3 regions of the Bradyrhizobium sp. CIR48 genome follow, and region 1 is predicted to be linked to each of the others. Evidence: predicted binding sites of a transcription regulator. Region 1 holds the regulator's gene; each other region holds the start of a gene.

Evidence for each region. Region 1 encodes LexA, which represses DNA repair genes until DNA is damaged. Its sites were predicted from a motif close to TGTTCNNNNTGTGTTCNG; they were not measured.
Region 2: GGD66_RS30400 (DUF3072 domain-containing protein) is a predicted target of LexA. The motif match lies at 1,730-1,747, and genes of this name have one in related genera.
Region 3: GGD66_RS37430 (ribonuclease T2 family protein) is a predicted target of LexA. The motif match lies at 1,350-1,367, and genes of this name have one in related genera.

The regions. Positions count from the first base shown of each region.
Region 1 covers NZ_JACIHG010000001.1:1,079,355-1,085,117, forward strand. The annotation lists gene GGD66_RS05280 (alpha-hydroxy acid oxidase) at 130-1,263, shown strand; gene GGD66_RS05285 (HAD family phosphatase) at 1,272-1,901, shown strand; gene GGD66_RS05290 (hypothetical protein) at 2,071-2,277, shown strand; gene glp (gephyrin-like molybdotransferase Glp) at 2,504-3,715, shown strand; gene lexA (transcriptional repressor LexA) at 3,891-4,592, shown strand; gene GGD66_RS05305 (hypothetical protein) at 5,125-5,559, shown strand.
Region 2 covers NZ_JACIHG010000011.1:156,156-161,918, reverse strand. The annotation lists gene GGD66_RS30415 (Do family serine endopeptidase) at 1-484, shown strand, start outside; gene GGD66_RS30410 (hypothetical protein) at 756-1,118, shown strand; gene GGD66_RS30405 (DUF6496 domain-containing protein) at 1,131-1,418, opposite strand; gene GGD66_RS30400 (DUF3072 domain-containing protein) at 1,499-1,693, opposite strand; gene GGD66_RS30395 (hypothetical protein) at 1,809-2,030, shown strand; gene GGD66_RS30390 (hypothetical protein) at 2,051-2,257, shown strand; gene GGD66_RS30385 (hypothetical protein) at 2,369-2,617, opposite strand; gene GGD66_RS30380 (hypothetical protein) at 2,712-2,969, opposite strand; gene GGD66_RS30375 (hypothetical protein) at 3,112-3,333, shown strand; gene GGD66_RS30370 (HWE histidine kinase domain-containing protein) at 3,431-4,918, opposite strand; gene GGD66_RS30365 (HAMP domain-containing protein) at 4,932-5,763, opposite strand, start outside.
Region 3 covers NZ_JACIHG010000017.1:78,225-83,987, forward strand. The annotation lists gene GGD66_RS37425 (23S rRNA (adenine(2030)-N(6))-methyltransferase RlmJ) at 1-436, opposite strand, end outside; gene GGD66_RS37430 (ribonuclease T2 family protein) at 611-1,303, opposite strand; gene GGD66_RS37435 (hypothetical protein) at 1,424-1,885, opposite strand; gene GGD66_RS37440 (hypothetical protein) at 2,070-2,369, shown strand; gene GGD66_RS37445 (DUF3617 family protein) at 2,413-2,943, shown strand; gene GGD66_RS37450 (ATP-binding protein) at 2,955-4,343, opposite strand; gene GGD66_RS37455 (response regulator) at 4,362-5,093, opposite strand; gene GGD66_RS37460 (MarR family winged helix-turn-helix transcriptional regulator) at 5,090-5,632, opposite strand.

The DNA of each region.
Region 1 (5,763 bases):
CCCAAAGGTACCTAAAGGGGCAATCGGTGCGCCCGTCCACGCCGCGCAGCCATGCCATTTTAGGATGGTTTTGGAGCGCTGGACGGGTTAGGCGATGACACAAGGCTTCAAATTCTCGGGAGGATAACAATGAACGAAGCACCCCGGATCCGGCCGGAACGGAACGTCGAACTCGGCGCCAGCAACGAGCCGTTCCAGAACCTGCACGAATTCATTCGGAAAGCGCGGGCCAACCTCAACCAGAACGCCTGGGACTACATCGTGGGCGCCGCCGAGACCGAAACCACGATGCGCCGCAACCGCATGGCGCTGGACGAGATCGCCTTCCGCCCGCGCGTGCTGCGCGACGTCCGCAAGGTCGACGGCTCGGTTCAGCAGTTCGGCCGCAGGATGCGCCTGCCGGTGGTGCTCGCCCCCGTCGGCGCGCTCGAGATCTTCGATCCGGATGGCGCGGCGAGCGTCGCGCGCGCTGCCGGCACCTTCGGGGCAGCACACATGCTGAGCTCGGTGTCCGAGCCCGGCCTGGAGCAGACCGCCGAAGCCGCACCCGATGCGCTGCGGCTCTATCAGCTCTATGTCCGCGGCGACGACGCCTTTGTCGCCGATGTCGTCAGCCGGGCCGAGAAGAGCGCCTATGCCGCCTTCTGCCTGACCGTCGATACCGCCCATTACAGCCGTCGTGAGCGTGACATCGCCAAGCGCTATGTTCGCGAAAGCCGCCTGCGTGCCACCGGCGGCGATTTCCAGAAGGGCCTGGAGTGGCGGACCGTGAAGATGATCAAGGACAAGTTCAGGATTCCGCTGATCCTGAAGGGCATCGCCACCGCCGAGGACGCCCTGATCGCGATCGATCACGGCGTCGAATGGATCTACGTCTCCAACCATGGCGGCCGCCAGCTCGACCACGGCCGCGGCGCCATGCATGTGCTGCCCGAGATCGTCGAGGCCGTGAAGGGCCGCGCCAAGATCATGGTCGATGGCGGTGTCTGTCGCGGCACCGACATCGTCAAGGCGATCGCGGCGGGCGCGGACATGGTCGGGATCGGCCGGCTGCAATGCTGGGCGCTGGCGGCGGCTGGCGAGGCCGGCGTCGCGCGGATGCTGGAGCTGCTGGAGGACGAAGTGCTGCGCTGCCTCGGCCTTTTGGGCGCCACGTCATTTGCCGAGGTCGACAAATCCTGCCTGCATCCGGCGACCGCCACCAACGCGCCGAGCGTCTTCAGCGCATTCCCGCTATTCGACCACGATCCCTATCGATACTGAGTGAAAGGATGCAAGTGAACTCGCTTTCTCCCGGCAGCGCGGATGCGCTTCTGTTCGATCTCGGGCGCGTGGTGCTCGACATCGACTTCTCCAAGGCGATCGCCTGCTGGGCGGGACATGCCGGCTGCCAGCCCGAGGCCATCGTCGCGCGCTATGTGCGTGACGAGGCTTACCGGCTGCACGAGGTCGGCAGGATCAGCGACGAAGACTATTTCGCCTCGCTGCGTGCTTCGCTCGGCATCGGCATTTCGGACGCCCAGTTCCTGGAAGGCTGGAACGCGATCTTCGCCGGCGAGATGCCTGACATCGCCGAGCTGCTGCCGCGCGCGGCGAAGCAGATGCCGCTCTACGCCTTCTCCAACACCAACCGGCCGCATGTCGACTATTTCTCGAAGGAATACGGCGAACTGCTCGGCCATTTCCGCGCGCTATATCTGTCGTCCAGCATCGGCCTGCGCAAACCGGATGCGGAAGCCTTCGACCATGTCGTCGCCGCCATCGGCGTGCCCGCAGGACGTATCGTTTTCTTCGACGATCTCGCCGAGAATGTTGAAGGCGCGCGGTCGCGCGGACTGACAGCGGTGCATGTGACGTCGCCGCGCGACGTCGGGAACGCCTTGACGGCGTTGGGCATCTGACGATCTCCGCGCAGCGGGAGACGCCAACGTCGCACAAGTCTTCCGGAACCAATTTTGCCCAAAATGAGGAACCAGAGCGCTTTGTGCATTTTTGTACGGAGTTCCGGGAACGGAATGGCCCCTTACGGACTCTTGAGTCCGTTGGGACTTCTACACCGGACTTATGCACGTGCTGGGCAAAACCTATCTCACCAAGCAAGCCTCTCTTCTGCTTGAATTCGCAAGAACCACCTCGGATTCTGACCTTTCCGCCAAGCTGATCAGCAAGGCCGCCGACCTGAAATCCCAGGCCGATCCGCTGCCCGACAAGGATCAAGGCCCGAAGGCTCCCGACGTCGCGCTGGACGCCGGGCCGGACCGGCCGAGCGGGAGTTGAGCGATGCTGGCTGTGGCGCTCGTCATTCTCGTCCTCGCCATGGCCACCCTCCTGCCGATCGGTCTCGCTCTCTGGATCATGCCACGCCAAGCCTGAGCCTGCCTTCCATCCAGGGCTAAAGCGGCAGGATAAATCCTGCCCGCTCCGCCATTTTGCCTCTGCCCCCGCGCTCGGCTAGAAGACTGTCGGAACATTTCATCCAAACGTGCCGAGCAGGAGTTTCGCCGTGGCCTTGATGCCGGTTTCCGACGCCCTTGCTGCGGTGCTGGCGGGTGCAGAGCCACTGCCTCCAGAGATGGTTTCACTCGACGAAGCCTACCATCGCGTGCTCGCGCAGGACGTCGCTGCGCGGCGCACCCAGCCGCCCCAGGCGATGTCGGCGATGGACGGCTATGCCGTGCGCGCGGCCGATGCGGCAACAATGGATTCCACGCTGACAATGATCGGTGAGGTCGCGGCGGGCCGTCCGTTCACGGGAAAGGTCGGCGCCGGCGAAGCCGTGCGGATCTTCACCGGCGGCGTCGTTCCGGACGGCGCGGATGCGGTCGTGATCCAGGAGGACACGATCGCCGAAGGCAAGCACATAACGATCAAGGAAGCCGCGATCGTGGGTCGGCACATCCGCCCCGCCGGCGTCGATTTCCGCGAGGGCGACGTTCTCCTGCGCAAGGGAACCCGTCTGACGGAGCGCGATCTCGCCCTCGCCGCCGGAATGAACCACCCGCAGCTCGCCGTTTGCCGCCGTCCGAAGGTCGCGATTCTCGCCACCGGCGACGAACTGGTGATGCCGGGCTCAACGCCCGGGCACGGCCAGATCGTCTATTCCAACGGCTATGCCCTGCACGCGCTCGCCCGCAGCGAAGGCGCCGAGACCATCGACCTCGGTGTCGCCGCCGATACGCTGGAGGCCACCACCGCCGGCATCCGCCGCGCGCGCGAAAGCGGCGCCGACATCCTGGTCACGACCGGAGGCGCATCGGTCGGCGACCACGATCTGGTCCAGCAGGCGCTCAAGGACGAAGGCATCGCGATGGCGTTCTGGAAGATCGCGATGCGGCCCGGCAAGCCGATGATGCACGGACGGTTAGGGGCAATGGGCGTCATCGGCCTGCCCGGCAATCCCGTGTCGTCCTACGTCTGCGCCTTCCTGTTCATGGTGCCGCTGATTCGCGCGCTGTCGGGCCGTTCGGTGATTCATCATCATCGCGAGCGCGTCGTGCTGGGCCGCGATCTCGGCGCCAACGACCAGCGCGAGGATTATCTGCGCGCGCGCCTGGAAAAGCGCGACGACGGCACGCTCGTTGCCCTTCCCGTCAGCCATCAGGACTCCTCTCTGCTTGCGAATCTTGCTGCAGCACAGGTACTTCTCGTGCGCGCACCGTTTGCGCCGAAGGCCGAGGCCGGCAGCCCCTGCGAGGTGTTGCGGCTCCCCGTCTGAACTGCGCGGCCACACGCATTCCGTGAGTTTCGTTCTGTTCACGGTAAATTAAGCAGTTGCGGAACACATATCGAACATATAGTGTCCGTTCATGATTTGTTTCGAGATGTAGCGGCTTATCGCTGAACTCATCGTCTCGGAATCGAACGACATCAACCGGGGGACTTTGTTCGAGATGTTAACGCGCAAACAATACGAGCTTCTGCGGTTCATCAGCGAGCGCTTGAAGGAAAGCGGCGTGCCGCCGTCCTTCGACGAGATGAAGGATGCGCTCGACCTACGCTCGAAGTCAGGCATCCACCGCCTGATCACCGCGCTCGAGGAGCGCGGCTTCATCCGCCGCCTGCCCAACCGCGCCCGGGCCATCGAAGTGATCAAGCTGCCGGAGCTCCAGGCTGCCGCCGGCAACCGACGCGGCTTCACGCCAAGCGTCATCGAGGGCAATCTCGGCAAGCTACGCGCGAGCTCCAGCCCGTCCGCGGACGAGGGCGAGCGACCCGTTGCGGTGCCCGTGATGGGCCGCATCGCGGCCGGTACTCCGATCGAGGCTTTGCAGACCCGCAGCCACACGATCAGCGTGCCGCCCGACATGCTCGGCTCCGGCGAGCATTACGCGCTCGAAGTGCGCGGTGATTCCATGGTCGAGGCCGGCATCCTCGACGGCGACATGGCGCTGATCCAGCGCAACGAGAGCGCCGATACCGGCGACATCGTGGTGGCACTGATCGACGACGAGGAAGCCACGCTCAAGCGCTTCCGCCGCCGCGGCGCCTCGATCGCGCTGGAGCCCGCCAATGCCGCTTATGAGGTGCGCATCCTGCCGCCGAACCGCGTGAAGATTCAGGGCAAGCTGATCGGGCTTTACCGCAAGTACTGATACCGGAAGTACTCGATACCGAAGTCTTTAGCGCCTCGCGCGCGCCTTCGATCGGCCTCGCCGATCAGAGATTGGAGCGGATAACGGTCCGCTCCGGCTGGATAGTCTTTCTGGTATCGCACAGATTGTCCGGCCCCTCCTCCTTGCGCGACATCCTCGGCAGGCCGCGCGACGCAACATCGCTTCGCGGCCTTTCGAGTTCGAGGGGGACGGCCCAAATGCGCAGCTCGTTTGAGTGCAACCGCAGCAACGCTGATCGCAACATCAGCATCGCAAGCCGTTGCTGCGCAAGCGCATCACTCCGCCGGTCGTTGACAGGCGCGGTTGTCGAGACGCGGCTGCCAAATGCACGGAAGCCGACTTTGTTCCTAACAAATTCGGAAAAGATGGAAAAGATAATGTGATCGGGGCTCGCGGATCCCAGCCGCAGATTTGCCTACAACCGAGCAGACCGTCACGTGCTTCCACTCTGGTAGGGGCCTGCGCCTCCGAAAGAGGTGCGGGTCGCTATCTCTGCATTGAGGAGCACCCGATGTGTGACTACAGCCTGCATGCCGTCGCGACGCGCCCCGCAGAAGTCGGCGAGACGATCGTTACGACAACATTCCGCGGCACCTCGACGCGCGGCTTCGCCTCCGAAGCCGATCTCTCCGTCGCGGTCTGCCTGCTGCCGGGGACGGAGCTCGCCTTCGCCGACGACGTCCGTTACGACAACCGCTGGATCTGGACGCGCACCGTCAACTCCCGCGTCGGCAAGTTCGGCAAGATCGATCCGCACATTCCCGATCGCCATCATGACGCGATCGAATTCCCGGACGGCAAATCCGTGCTGGTGACGCAACTGGTCGAAGGCCAGCGCGCAACCGTGCTGCAACTGCCGGTGACCCAGCCGATCGGCGAGCGCGAGCACAAGCCGCAGATCATCGCCGACAGTCGCCCGACGGTCACACGACTGCCGATCGGCTGACGCCCTCCGCCCGATAGGCCGAGGGCAAGGATTGAAATGCCGTCGCCGGCCGAGGCCGGCGAGCCCGGTGGGTTTTTGTTTCATGAAATTCGATCGGCGAGCGCCGCCGCCTCGCCTCGTCGCCGCACGAAGTTTGAGCCGTGCTGCCTGAATTTTGAACGTCCGCTCCGCAGCCAAATGACCGATGCTGTCGTGGTTTGAGGC
Region 2 (5,763 bases), on a different contig from region 1:
GGGTGACGTCATCACCGCCGTCAACGGCACCGCGATCAAGGATTCGCGCGACCTCGCCCGCACGATCGCGACCCTTGCGCCTGGCAGCTCAGTGAAGCTCGACGTCTTCCACAAAGGCGACAGCAAGACGGTGACGCTCGCGCTCGGCGAACTGCCGAACGAAAGGCAGGCCAAGGCCGATGTTGGCAAGGACCAGCCGGGCCCCGGCACGCCGCGCCTCGGTCTTGCTTTGGCTCCGGCCGGTGACGTCCAGGGCGCTGGCCAGAAGGGCGTTGTCGTCACCGAAGTCGATCCGCAAGGGCCGGCGGCGCAGCGCGGCATCCAGACCGGCGACGTCATCCTCAATGTCGGCGGCAAGGCCGTCGCCAATGTCGGCGACGTCCGTTCCGAGCTGGCGCAAGCCAAATCGTCCGGCAAGCGCAGTGTGCTGTTGCAGGTCAGAGGCGCACAGGCGACCCGCTTCGTCGCGGTCCCACTCGCCTGAGGCGAACCTCGATCGGCATAGATCAAGAAAGGCGGCCCTCGTGGCCGCCTTTTCCGTTCGGCTTCAGGACTGCCGGGAAGCGATCGATAACATTCTCGTTAACGGCAGCGACGATGACGCGGTTCGTCCGAAAAAGCCGTGTTCGCTCATCAAAGTTCCGAACCGTGCAGGTCGCCGGCGGCAACGATGCCACCGGGACGCAAGCGTGGAACTTCGAACTTGCCGCCGGCTTCTGGAACTGGCCGCTGGTTCGCATTTGATCGGTGCCGACATGGATCGATTGAAGCTCTCGCTGAGGAGTGCGCTGCTCGTGGCGCCATTCGTGCTGTGGGGCGGAGACGCTCTCGGGCGGGACGACGGCCGCTACGCGGATTCACCCCTGAAGCCATGGTTCGACAGTTTGCGCAGCCACCTTGGTCCGTGCTGCTCGGATGCGGATGGCTTTGCCGTCGCCGATCCCGACTGGGAGTCGCATAACGGGCATTATCGCGTGCGTCTCGACGGTGAGTGGATCGAGGTGCCGGACGAAGCCGTCATCACCGAGCCGAACCGGGCCGGCCGCACCATGGTGTGGCCGGTGAAGACCGCGTTCGGGGTTTCGATCCGCTGCTTCATGCCGGGCAGCATGATCTGACGCGGGTCAGCGTCAGCGCTTGCTGGATTTGCGCTTCGACGATTTCCTGCTTGTCTTCTTCGTCGTCCTCTTCTTGGACGTTTTCCTGGAGGTCTTCTTGGCAGCCTTCTTCGGGACCTTCTTGCCCTTCTTGCGTGCCTTCGACAGTCCGATCGCGATCGCCTGCTTGCGACTCTTCACGCGTCCGCCACGGCCTTTGCGACCGCTCTTTGCCGTGCCCTTCTTGTAGCGGCGCATCTCGCTCTCGACATCGCTGCCGGAGCTGCGCGAGTAGCGGCGCTTCTTTGCCTTGCGTGCCATGCATGTTCTCCCTTGGCCGGGGAGAACCATTCGACACGGGCATGGTTCCCGAAGGACGCGGACAGCGTTCCAGGCGCAGCCTAGAAGGAATTCGCCAGCTCGATCTCGGCTTCCAGCACCTGGATGCGACGTGCGGCCTCGCTGAAGGACAGATCGCGCGCATATTGCGCGGGCTGATACGCTTCTTCACTCAGCCGTTTCAGCCTGAGCCCCTGCGTCCGTGTCATCTGCTCGGCAAGGAAAACCCTGGCGTCGTATTTGCCTTGAACCTGCATGTCGCTTCTCCGCTCTGAAATCGTGACTTGACTATATGTTCTTATTTTGTTCTAACAAGCCATGGACAACAGAATTAACGAAATTCGACGTCAAATCAGCGCCTTGAGGGTTGAGATGGCCGGCGTCGAGGCCTCCGTGCGCGATCTCATCAACGGCGACCGCGATTGCGTCCAGCAGGCCTTGGCGCAGATGGATTTGCGCCGGAAGGTCAATTTGCTGATCGGCGAATGGAAGGCTGCCGGCGGCGGCGATGTCCTGCCTGACGTTCGCGACCGGGTGCGCCTTCGTCTCGTGAAGACAGTCGTTAGTCCCGAGCGCGCGAGCACGCGGCGCTGAACCTTTTGGGGGGGGGCGCCATGGAGGAAGACCCGGACACTTACCGGATCTTGAGGTTGCGCGCCGAGATTCTCGAATTGGGCTCTGCCATCCGGCAATTGCAGCGTGCGGGTCTCGACGATGCTGCGGCCCAACTTCTGATCGGACGCAAGCGGGCGCAGCTCGAACAACTCGTGAAGACGAATGCTGCGAGCCGCGCGCTCAACTCTGAAACGCGTCGCCCGTAATGTGCTGACGCGGGCGCTCGACGGTGTGGCGGCTCGATTGCTGATCGGCATCAAGAAAATAGAAAAAGCCCCGCGTCGCGGCGGGGCTTTTGATGTCGTGTCGGCCTGAGCTCACTTGGTATTGCTCATGCCCTTGCTGCTCTGGTTCGTCATGGTGCCGCCCTGGTCCGAGCCGGGACCGGAGCCGCCTTGGCCGGAAGGATCCGCGCCCTTCGAGGCCTTGGTGTTGGCGCCCGTGGTCTGCGAGGACGACATCGATGATCCGTGTTTCGCCTTGTGCGACTTGGCCTGTGCGGCGAGCGGCGCGGCGGCGAGGCCGGTGGCCAACATTGCGGTGAGAACGAGCTTGGCCGTTGTCATGCGGGGAACTCCCTGAGTTAAATTGACGCAGGCAGCCAACCGCCATTTGCCGAAGGAGTTCCCGACAAACGCATCTGTCGCGCGCACGCGCGCTTCAAGATTGCTTGTCCTCAGCGAGGATGAACACGACGCCGGTGAGTGTCGCGCCGATCGCGAACGTCGTCACCAATGTGAGGGCGAAGACGATTACGGCCTGGCTTCCGCCGTGATCGAGCAGCCTGGCGACGGCGGGATTGGACAGGATCAGCGCGAGGCTGAAGGCGAGGCCGAGGGCTGCGCCCATCATCGCATGCGTCATCAGCTTGATGAGGCCGGTGGGAGAGATCAGGTCCGACGACTTTTTTGCGCGCATGGGAACTGCATCCCGAACTGACATGCAAACGCGGACGATATTCACCGGTTCCAAACCCATGAAGGAATTGTCATCACCGGCTTCATCCGACGTTCATGCCGGGCCTGCGAGGATAAGCGTCGGCAAACCGGGAACATTCGATATGGGTAAGGTAGTCTTTCTTTACCGCTCGCTGGCCTATCGCAACGCGGCTGCGGACATGCTGCGCAAGGCCCGCAAACTGCCGCGCGGCGCGGAGCGAAGTGCGGCCCGCCGCTACGCGAGGGCGCTACGCGATCTCGCTCAGACGGAAGCCTGGCTCGAAGGCCGCCTTGCCGAGGAAGCGCGGCCGGCGCGGCAAATCAGGATGGCGGCGTCGGGCTAAAGCATGATCCGGAAAAGTGCGCAGCGGTTTTCCGAAAAGATCATGCTCGAATAACGACCTAAAGCGCGATGACGATTCATCCTGATCGCATCGCGCTTCAGCCCGAGGCGCGTTGCAATTCGGCGGAGCCGGGGGCGTCGAATTTTCCGGGTGCGGTCGTCGCCGTCTTGCGTGTCAGCGGCACCTCGAGGCGGCACAACAGTCCTTCGGCTCGCCAATCGAATTGCGCCTGTCCACCGAGCTGGGACTCGACGCTCGCAAGCAGGCTCCGCGTGCCGAAGCCGCGAGATTTCGGGGTCATGACGAGCGGACCGCCGGACTCTTCCCACCTCAGCGTCAGCAGCTGGTCCTCGACCTGCCAGCCGATCATGAGCCGTCCCGACCTGGTCGAGAGTGCGCCATACTTGGCCGAGTTGGTGAAGAGCTCGTGCAACGCGAGCGCCAGCGTCTGAGCCGTCGCCGGCACCAACTGGACCTCCGGACCCGCCAATACGATCTGGCCGCCGAGCGAATAGGGCGCAAGCTCCTCGTCGATCAGCTTGGAGAGCTCCGCGCCCTGCCAGCTCGACAGCGACAGGATGGTGTGCACGCGCGCCAGCGCGTTGATGCGTCCCTCGACGGCGTTGACATAGGCCTTGACCTCGTCGGCACGGGTGAGACGCACGATGGACTGCGCCAGCGCCAGCGCATTCTTGGCGCGATGATCGACTTCCCGCGCCAGCAGATTCTGCCGTTCCTCGGCTCGCTTGCGTTCGGTGATGTCCACGGTGACACCGCTCACACGCACGACACGACCGCTGTCGTCGACCGTCGCGGCCGCCGTGCCGACGCACCAGCGCACCTCACCGTCGGGCCGCACAATGCGAAACTCGGTCTCATAGGCCCGCGTGCCCTTGTTGAACTCGGCGATCGCCTTGCGCAACTGATCGACGTCGTCGGGATGCAACAGCGCCTGAACGTTGGCCGGATTGACCTCGAAGCTCTCCGGGCCGACGCCAAAGATGCGATATTGCCCCTCGTCCCACATCCAGTCGCCGCTGATCCAGTCCCAATCCCAGGAGCCCATCTTGCCGGCGGCGATCGCCATGCTGCGCCGCTGCTCGCTTTCGCGCAGCTTCGCGGTGGAGTTCTCCAGTTCCGCGGTGCGCGCGCGGACGCGGTCCTCGAGCTCCTGGTTCAGCCGTTCCAGCTCGCGGGTCTTGCGGTACAGCTCGGCAAACACCTTGATCTTGGCGCGGAGCACCTCGGGCACGACCGGAACCGGCACGTAGTCGACCGCGCCCATCTCGTAGCCGCGCAACCGGTCGATGTCGCTGACCTGGATGGCGGAGATGAAGATCATCGCGGTCTTCTGGAAGCGCGGATGCTCGCGGATCATCGCGGCGAGCTCGAAGCCGTCGAGCTCGGGCATGCAGACGTCGACCAGGATCACCGCGATCTCGGTCTTGAGCAGCACCTCCAGCGCCTCGCGTCCGGACGAAGCGATCACGAGGTTCTCGCCGAGTTCCTTCAGGATCACCTCATAGGCGAGCAGCTTGGCCGGCTGGTCGTCGACGAGCAGGATGTTGACCTTTTCGTGGTCCATTCGCGGGCCCAACTCAGCGGTGCAGCCACATGCGGATCGCAAGCAGCAATTGATCGGTGTTGACGGGTTTGGCGAGGTAATCGGACGCGCCGGCTTCGAGGCATTTTTCCCGGTCACCCTTCATCGCCTTGGCGGTCAGCGCGATGATCGGAAGGCGGGCGAAGGCCGGGTTTTCGCGAATGACGCCGATGGTCTGGTAGCCATCCATCTGCGGCATCATGATGTCCATCAGAACGATGGCGATCTCCGGATTGGATTCGACCAGGGTGACGGCTTCACTGCCGGTCGTGGCAGTCAGCACCTTCATGCCGCGCCGTTCCAGCACGCTCGACAGCGCGAAGATGTTGCGGGCGTCGTCGTCGACGAGAAGCGCGGTCTTGCCGATCAAATCCTCGTCGGAACTGTTCAGCTTCTCCAGCATGCGCTGCTTCTCGACCGGAAGCTCCGTGATCACGCGGTGCAGGAACAGCGCGGTCTCGTCGAGCAGGCGCTCGGGCGATTCCACGCCCTTGACCACGATGCTGCGCGCCATGGTGTGGAGTTCCGCATCCTCCTCCGCCGAAAGCTCGCGGCCGGTGAAGACCACGACCGGAACGTTCGACAGCGCCTCGTCGTTGCGGATCTGGTCCAGTACCTCGAAGCCGCTCATGTCGGGCAGCCGGAGGTCGAGCACCACGCAGTCGCAGGGCGCCTCGCGCAGCGTCGAGAGCGCGCCGGCGCCGGTGTCGGTCGTCACGATCTCGATGTCGTCGTGGTGCAGCAGCTCGCGGATCGAAAGCTGCTCGGCCTCGTTGTCTTCGACGATCAGGAGCCGCTTGCGCCTGGGACGCGCATATTCCTTGATC
Region 3 (5,763 bases), on a different contig from region 1:
CGTCGAGGTCGACCACGCGGGCCTGTTCGTCGCGGCGCAGCACGTCGATCAGCGCTTTCCGCGCCTTCGGCTCCAGCTCGCATGCGATGAGCCGATCTTGCGGCCGGAGCAGGCCGCGCGCAATCAAGGGCGAGCCTGGATAGGCCTTGAGTTCACCCTTGGGATTGAAGGCGCGGACGATATCGAGATAGGGTTGTACTAGCGCGAGGGTCTCGTTCGAGAGGCGCGCCTGCATCAGCCGCGCGATGCCGGTCAGCCATTCGCCGCCCCGGCGCGCCTCGTCGCTGTCGAGATCGTAGAGGCCGGCGCCGGCATGGGTGTCGATGACGCGGAACGCCCCCGGCTTGTCCTGCAGATAGGTGATGATGCGCGCCAGCACGATGTGCTTGATGACATCGGCGAAGTTGCCGGCGTGGAAGGCGTGGCGGTAATTCATGGCGAAGAGTTACGACATCACGCGCCGAAAGTAACTGCTGTCATTCCGGGCGGTGCATGGCATCGAGCCCTGAATCCATTTCGCCACGGCGCATGCTGCTGGATGGATTCTCAGATGCGCAAATGCGCATCATCGTTCGCGCTCCGCGCGCCCCGGAATGACTGCGAACAAATCCTATCCGCCCCTGATCGGCGGCATCGTCACCTGATCGCGGCGGCAGGTGCGGCGTTCGATCTCGTCACAAGCGCGGAATTGCAGGTCCTTGCTGAGGCAGATACGGACCTCGGACAGCCGCGTCCGGTTGCAGGTGACCGAGACGGCGGCATTGCTCAGCCCCGGATTGGCCTTGATGAAGGCTTCCTCGACTTCCGCCGGTGCCACGGTCTTGGCCTGCGACAAATCGAGATATTCGGCCGGGATCTTGATCGCAGCGCGCGCCTTGCGGATCGTCTCGAAATAGCTGCGGCCCTCGAGGCCCGAGCAGGTGCCGTGCTTGTCCCATTCGTTGAAGATCAGGCCCGGCGCCGGCATCAAATCGAGCATCGAGGAGACGATGCTGCGGTTCAGCCGCGGTGCGGGCCGCTGGCAATATTCCGGGAAGCCGGTCTCATATTGTGGCCACAGCCCATGCACCACGAAGGCGTAGGGCCGACCGCTGCACTGGATCTGCGACCGGCCGCCACGCTCGGCGGCCTCCTCGCAGAACGAGGGCGACCACGACAGCGACAGCACATAGAAGTCGAATTCGCCGGGCGCGTTCTGCCGCTTGTCCTGGGCGTTCGCGCCACCGGCGAGCAAGGCCAGTCCGGCGGCAAGGGTCAGGGAGATCACGAGACGGGAAAACGAATGCAATCTGGAATGAAACATGGCGACGCCCCTCAACTAGACTGTGCGAGGAAGCCTAGCAGGCGATGGGAACATTTCAAGAACAAAATTCGAGCGGCCGCCCGTTCGGCGCCTCGAGCAACCCGAATCAGGGCTTCCTGCTCAGGGCTTGGCGGCGCGGCAGGCCGGATTATAGGCCCAGTTGCGGTCGAGCCCGACCACGCACCACTCGACGCCGTTGCCATAGCCGGCGAAGCCGCCATCCTCGATGATCGAGAAGTGCACCTTGCGCACCTTGCCGTCATTGAGCATGGCCTCGCCGGTGCAATAGCGGCGGGGAATATTGTCGGACTGCCAGGGCCGGAATGCGGTCTCGCGAACGGCGGCGAAGCTGGTGATCCTCAACGAGGAATTCCAGAACGTGCTTTCCTTTTCCCAGAACTGGGTGGCGATGGTCGGCAGCGCCCGGTCGCAATCGGCGACGGCGCCGTCATAGCGCGGGCCGCTCAGCCAGAAGTTCAGCTCCAGCGGATTGGCGGCCCTGGCCTCACCGAGCGACATCGCTCCGAACATGAGGCCGAGCACGGCGGCATAGCGGAGCAATTTCAGGAAGGGGGCGCGCATGGTCAATCCGGACAGCTAAAGTCTTGCGAAGGTTGGACGGTGCCGCGAAGGCCGGGGGAGGTCAAGTGCAGCGCGGCAACACTTCGCCAGGAGTTGACCACAACTTCGTGGTTGGCAGGCTTGGGTTCTTTCCACTTTACTCCCGGCACCGTAAACTGCCCGCCAGCCAATTGGAGTGACGGGAATGCGAATCATTGCGGCCGCGGGTCTTCTCGCCAGCCTGGTTGTCTCGGGTATGATGGCGAGCCAGTCGGCGCGCGCTGACTATGTGCCGCCGTTCAAGGGCAATGACACCGGCGGCATCATCGCCTATTCAATGGCCACCCAGGTCGATGCGCGCCAGGCCGCGGTCGATCACTGCGCGCGCTATGGCAAAGTCGTGAAATTCCTGGCGGTGCAGGCCTATGAGGGCGGCTACATCTCGTTCTCCTGCCGCTGGGTGCCTTATGGCGCCGCCGACCAGCCGATCCGCACGCTCTATTGAGGCGCTGTCGCAGGCCTGCATTTTTCAGCCGGGAGCCTCTCACATGACGCGCAAACTCGCTTTGCTCGGCTCGACCCTTTGCCTTGCGTTGTCTGCAAGCGTGGCGTGCGCCGACGACCTGCCGGTCCGCAAGGCCGGTCTTTGGGAAATGAAGCTGGTCACATCAGGCTCGCCCGTGCCCGAGATGACCATGCAGCACTGCACCGACGAGACCGTCGACAAGGAGATGAGCAACAACGTCTCCCCGATGGCCAAGCAGATCTGCGCCAAGCAGGAGATCAAGAAGACCGCGACCGGCTATGTCAGCGATTCCGAATGCAGCGTCGCCGGCGTCAGCACGACCTCGCATGCCGAGATCACCGGCGATTTCAACTCGGCCTATACGGTGAAGACCTCCTCGCACGCACAAGGCGGTGTCGCCGGCGCTGCGGGGCGCGATACCACCATGACGCTGCAAGCCAAATGGCTCGGGTCCTGCAAGCCGGACCAGAAGCCCGGCGACATCGTGATGCCCGGCGGCTTCAAGATGAACGTGCGCGACATGGACAAGCTGAAGGCGCTGCTGCCGAAGTAGGGCTACGGCGGCTACACCGGTATCCTGACGCTCGCCCTTAGTCCCCCCATCGGGCTGTCGCCAAGCGTAATGTCGCCGCCATGCGAGCGGGCGATGTCGCGGGCGATGGCAAGGCCGAGGCCGGTGCCGCCTTCATCCTGGTTGCGGGCGTTGTCCAGCCGCAGGAACGGCTTGAACACCTCTTCGCGCAAATGCGCGGGAATGCCGGGTCCGTCGTCGTCGATCGTCACGGTCAAATAACGGTGATCGCGCTGGCCGGTGATGGCGATGGCCTTGCCGTAGCGGGCCGCGTTGGTGACGAGATTGGCGAGGCAGCGCTTGAACGAGGCCGGCTTCACCGTCACCACGGGCAGGCCATGGAAGGCGACGGTCGCGGTATGACCGTGGCGCTCGGCATCGCTGCGCAGCTCCTCGAGCGCCTGCGCCATGTCGGTCGGCTGCGACTGCTCACCGGAATCGCCGCGGGCGAAGGCGAGGTAATCTTCCAGCATCATCGACATCTCGTCGACGTCCTTGCGCATGCCCTCGAGCTCGGGGCTGTCGCCGATCAGCGCCAGCTCGAGCTTGAAGCGGGTCAGGATGGTGCGCAGATCGTGGCTGACGCCGGCGAGCATCGCGGTGCGCTGCTCCATGGTGCGCTCGATGCGCGACTTCATTTCGAGGAAGGCGACCGCTGCGCGCCGCACCTCGCGCGCGCCCCTTGGGCGGAAGTTCGGCGCCTCGCGGCCCTTGCCGAAGCTTTCGGCAGCGTCAGCGAGGCGCAGGATCGGCTTGATCTGGTTGCGCAGGAACAGCACGGCGACGATCAGCAGGATCGACGACGTGCCGACCATCCAGAACAGGAAGATCTCCGAGTTGGAGGCATAGGCGGCGCTGCGCTGCGCGAACACGCGCATCACGGCGTCGTCGAGCTGGATGCGGATCTCGACGAGATTGGAGCGGCCGACCGTGTCGATCCAGAACGAGCGCCCGATCTGGCGGCCGAGCTGCACGGACAGCGTCTGGTCGAGCAGAGAGAAGAACGGCTTTGGTCCCGGCGGCGGCATGTCGCCGGCGGGCAGGAAATCGACGACGAGGCCGAGGCGCTGCTGCGCGATGCGGCGGATCTGGTCGCGATCCTTATCTTGCGGATAACCCTTGTAGACGTCGATCAGCGCGGCGATGTCCTGCACCACGGCGGCCGACAATCGGCGCGTCACCGTGTTCCAGTGCCGCTCCATGAACACGAAGGCGACGACCGATTGCAGCACCACCATCGGCACGATCATGATGAGGAGCGCGCGGGCGTAGAGGCCGGTCGGCATCCAGCCCTTGAACGCGTTGCCCATCCAGCCATTGGCGGCGGAAACGCGGCCGGCGGCGCTTCGGAGCAGCGTCAGGCCGGTATCGATCGTGCTCATCGCTCGCGCTTCACTGATCTATGGCGAGGCTACCAGCCGGTAGCCGATGCCGCGCACCGCCTGGAGGAACAGCGGATTGGCGGGGTCGGTCTCGATCTTGCGCCTGAGGCGGTTGATCTGCACGTCGACGGCGCGCTCGTTGACGCTGCCGTTGCCGGTCAGCGCGCTGCGCGGCACGGTCTCGCCCGGCGTCTCCGAGAGAATGCGCAGCATCTCGCGCTCGCGGTCGGTGAGGTGGATGACCTCCTCGCCCTGGCGCAGCTCGCCGCGATCGAGATGATAGACGTAGGGACCGAACGCGATCTTCTCCACCGCCGTGGCTTGCGGCGGCGGAGCGGCGCGCTTGAGGATGTTGTTGATGCGCAGCGCCAGCTCGCGCGGCTCGAACGGTTTCGCCACGTAGTCGTCGGCGCCGATCTGCAGGCCCTCGATGCGCGCTTCCGCCTCGTGTCGTGCCGTCAGCATCACGATCGGCACCGAGGAGGATGTCCGGATGAAGCGGGCGAGATCGAAGCCGGTCTCGCCGGGCATCATGACGTCGAGGATCAAGAGGTCGAAATGCAGGCCCTGCAGTTTCGAGCGTGCATCGCCGGCACTCGCGGCGGTGGTGACGCGGTAGCCCTCGGCGGCGAGGAAGCGCGAGAGCAGATCGCGGATGCGGCGGTCGTCGTCGACCAGCAGCAGATGCGGCGCGTCATCGGCCGGGCGTGCCGGCGGGCGGGCGAGAGTGGCAGCGAGCGTCACGGTCACTCCTTGGCGTCGTGGTTGACGGAAGCGAAGATCGTCTCGAGCACCTTGTCCGGATCGTCGCGATCGATCATCGCGCGCAGGAAGCGCTTGACCGTCTCGGCATCCTGCGGACCCATTTCGGCGAGCGCCTTGGTGATCCGCGTGGTCTGCAGACCGGCGAGCTTCTGCACCAGCGCCTCGCCCTTCGGCGTCGCGTAGAGCAGGCGCTGGCGGCGGTCATTGTCGCCGGTCTTCTGCACGATGTAGCCCTCGTCCAGCAGCTGCTTGAGCACGCGGCCGAGCGACTGCTTGGTGATGCGCAGGACGTCGAGCAGATCGGCGACCTTGAGACCGGGATAGCGGTAGACGAAGTGCATGACCCGGTGATGGGCCCGGCCGAAGCCAAAAGCCTCCAGCTCCTGGTCGGGGTCGCCGACGAAGTCGCGATAGGCGAAGAACAGTAGCTCGATGATATCCCAGCGCAAATTGCCTCCGTCGTCTGCGGCCGGCTTGGGCTCGGCGGCGTCGTGAGAGGAAGTCGCGAAATTTATGTCAGGCATATTGACGTATCTTGGGTTCAATGTTACAAAACGATCGACCAGCACGAAATTTTAGATCGTTTCGCGCGGGTGGCATCGAAGCAGGGCGGCTGGAGAGAGCCGGACAGGCGACGACGGCCGGATCAGATCTA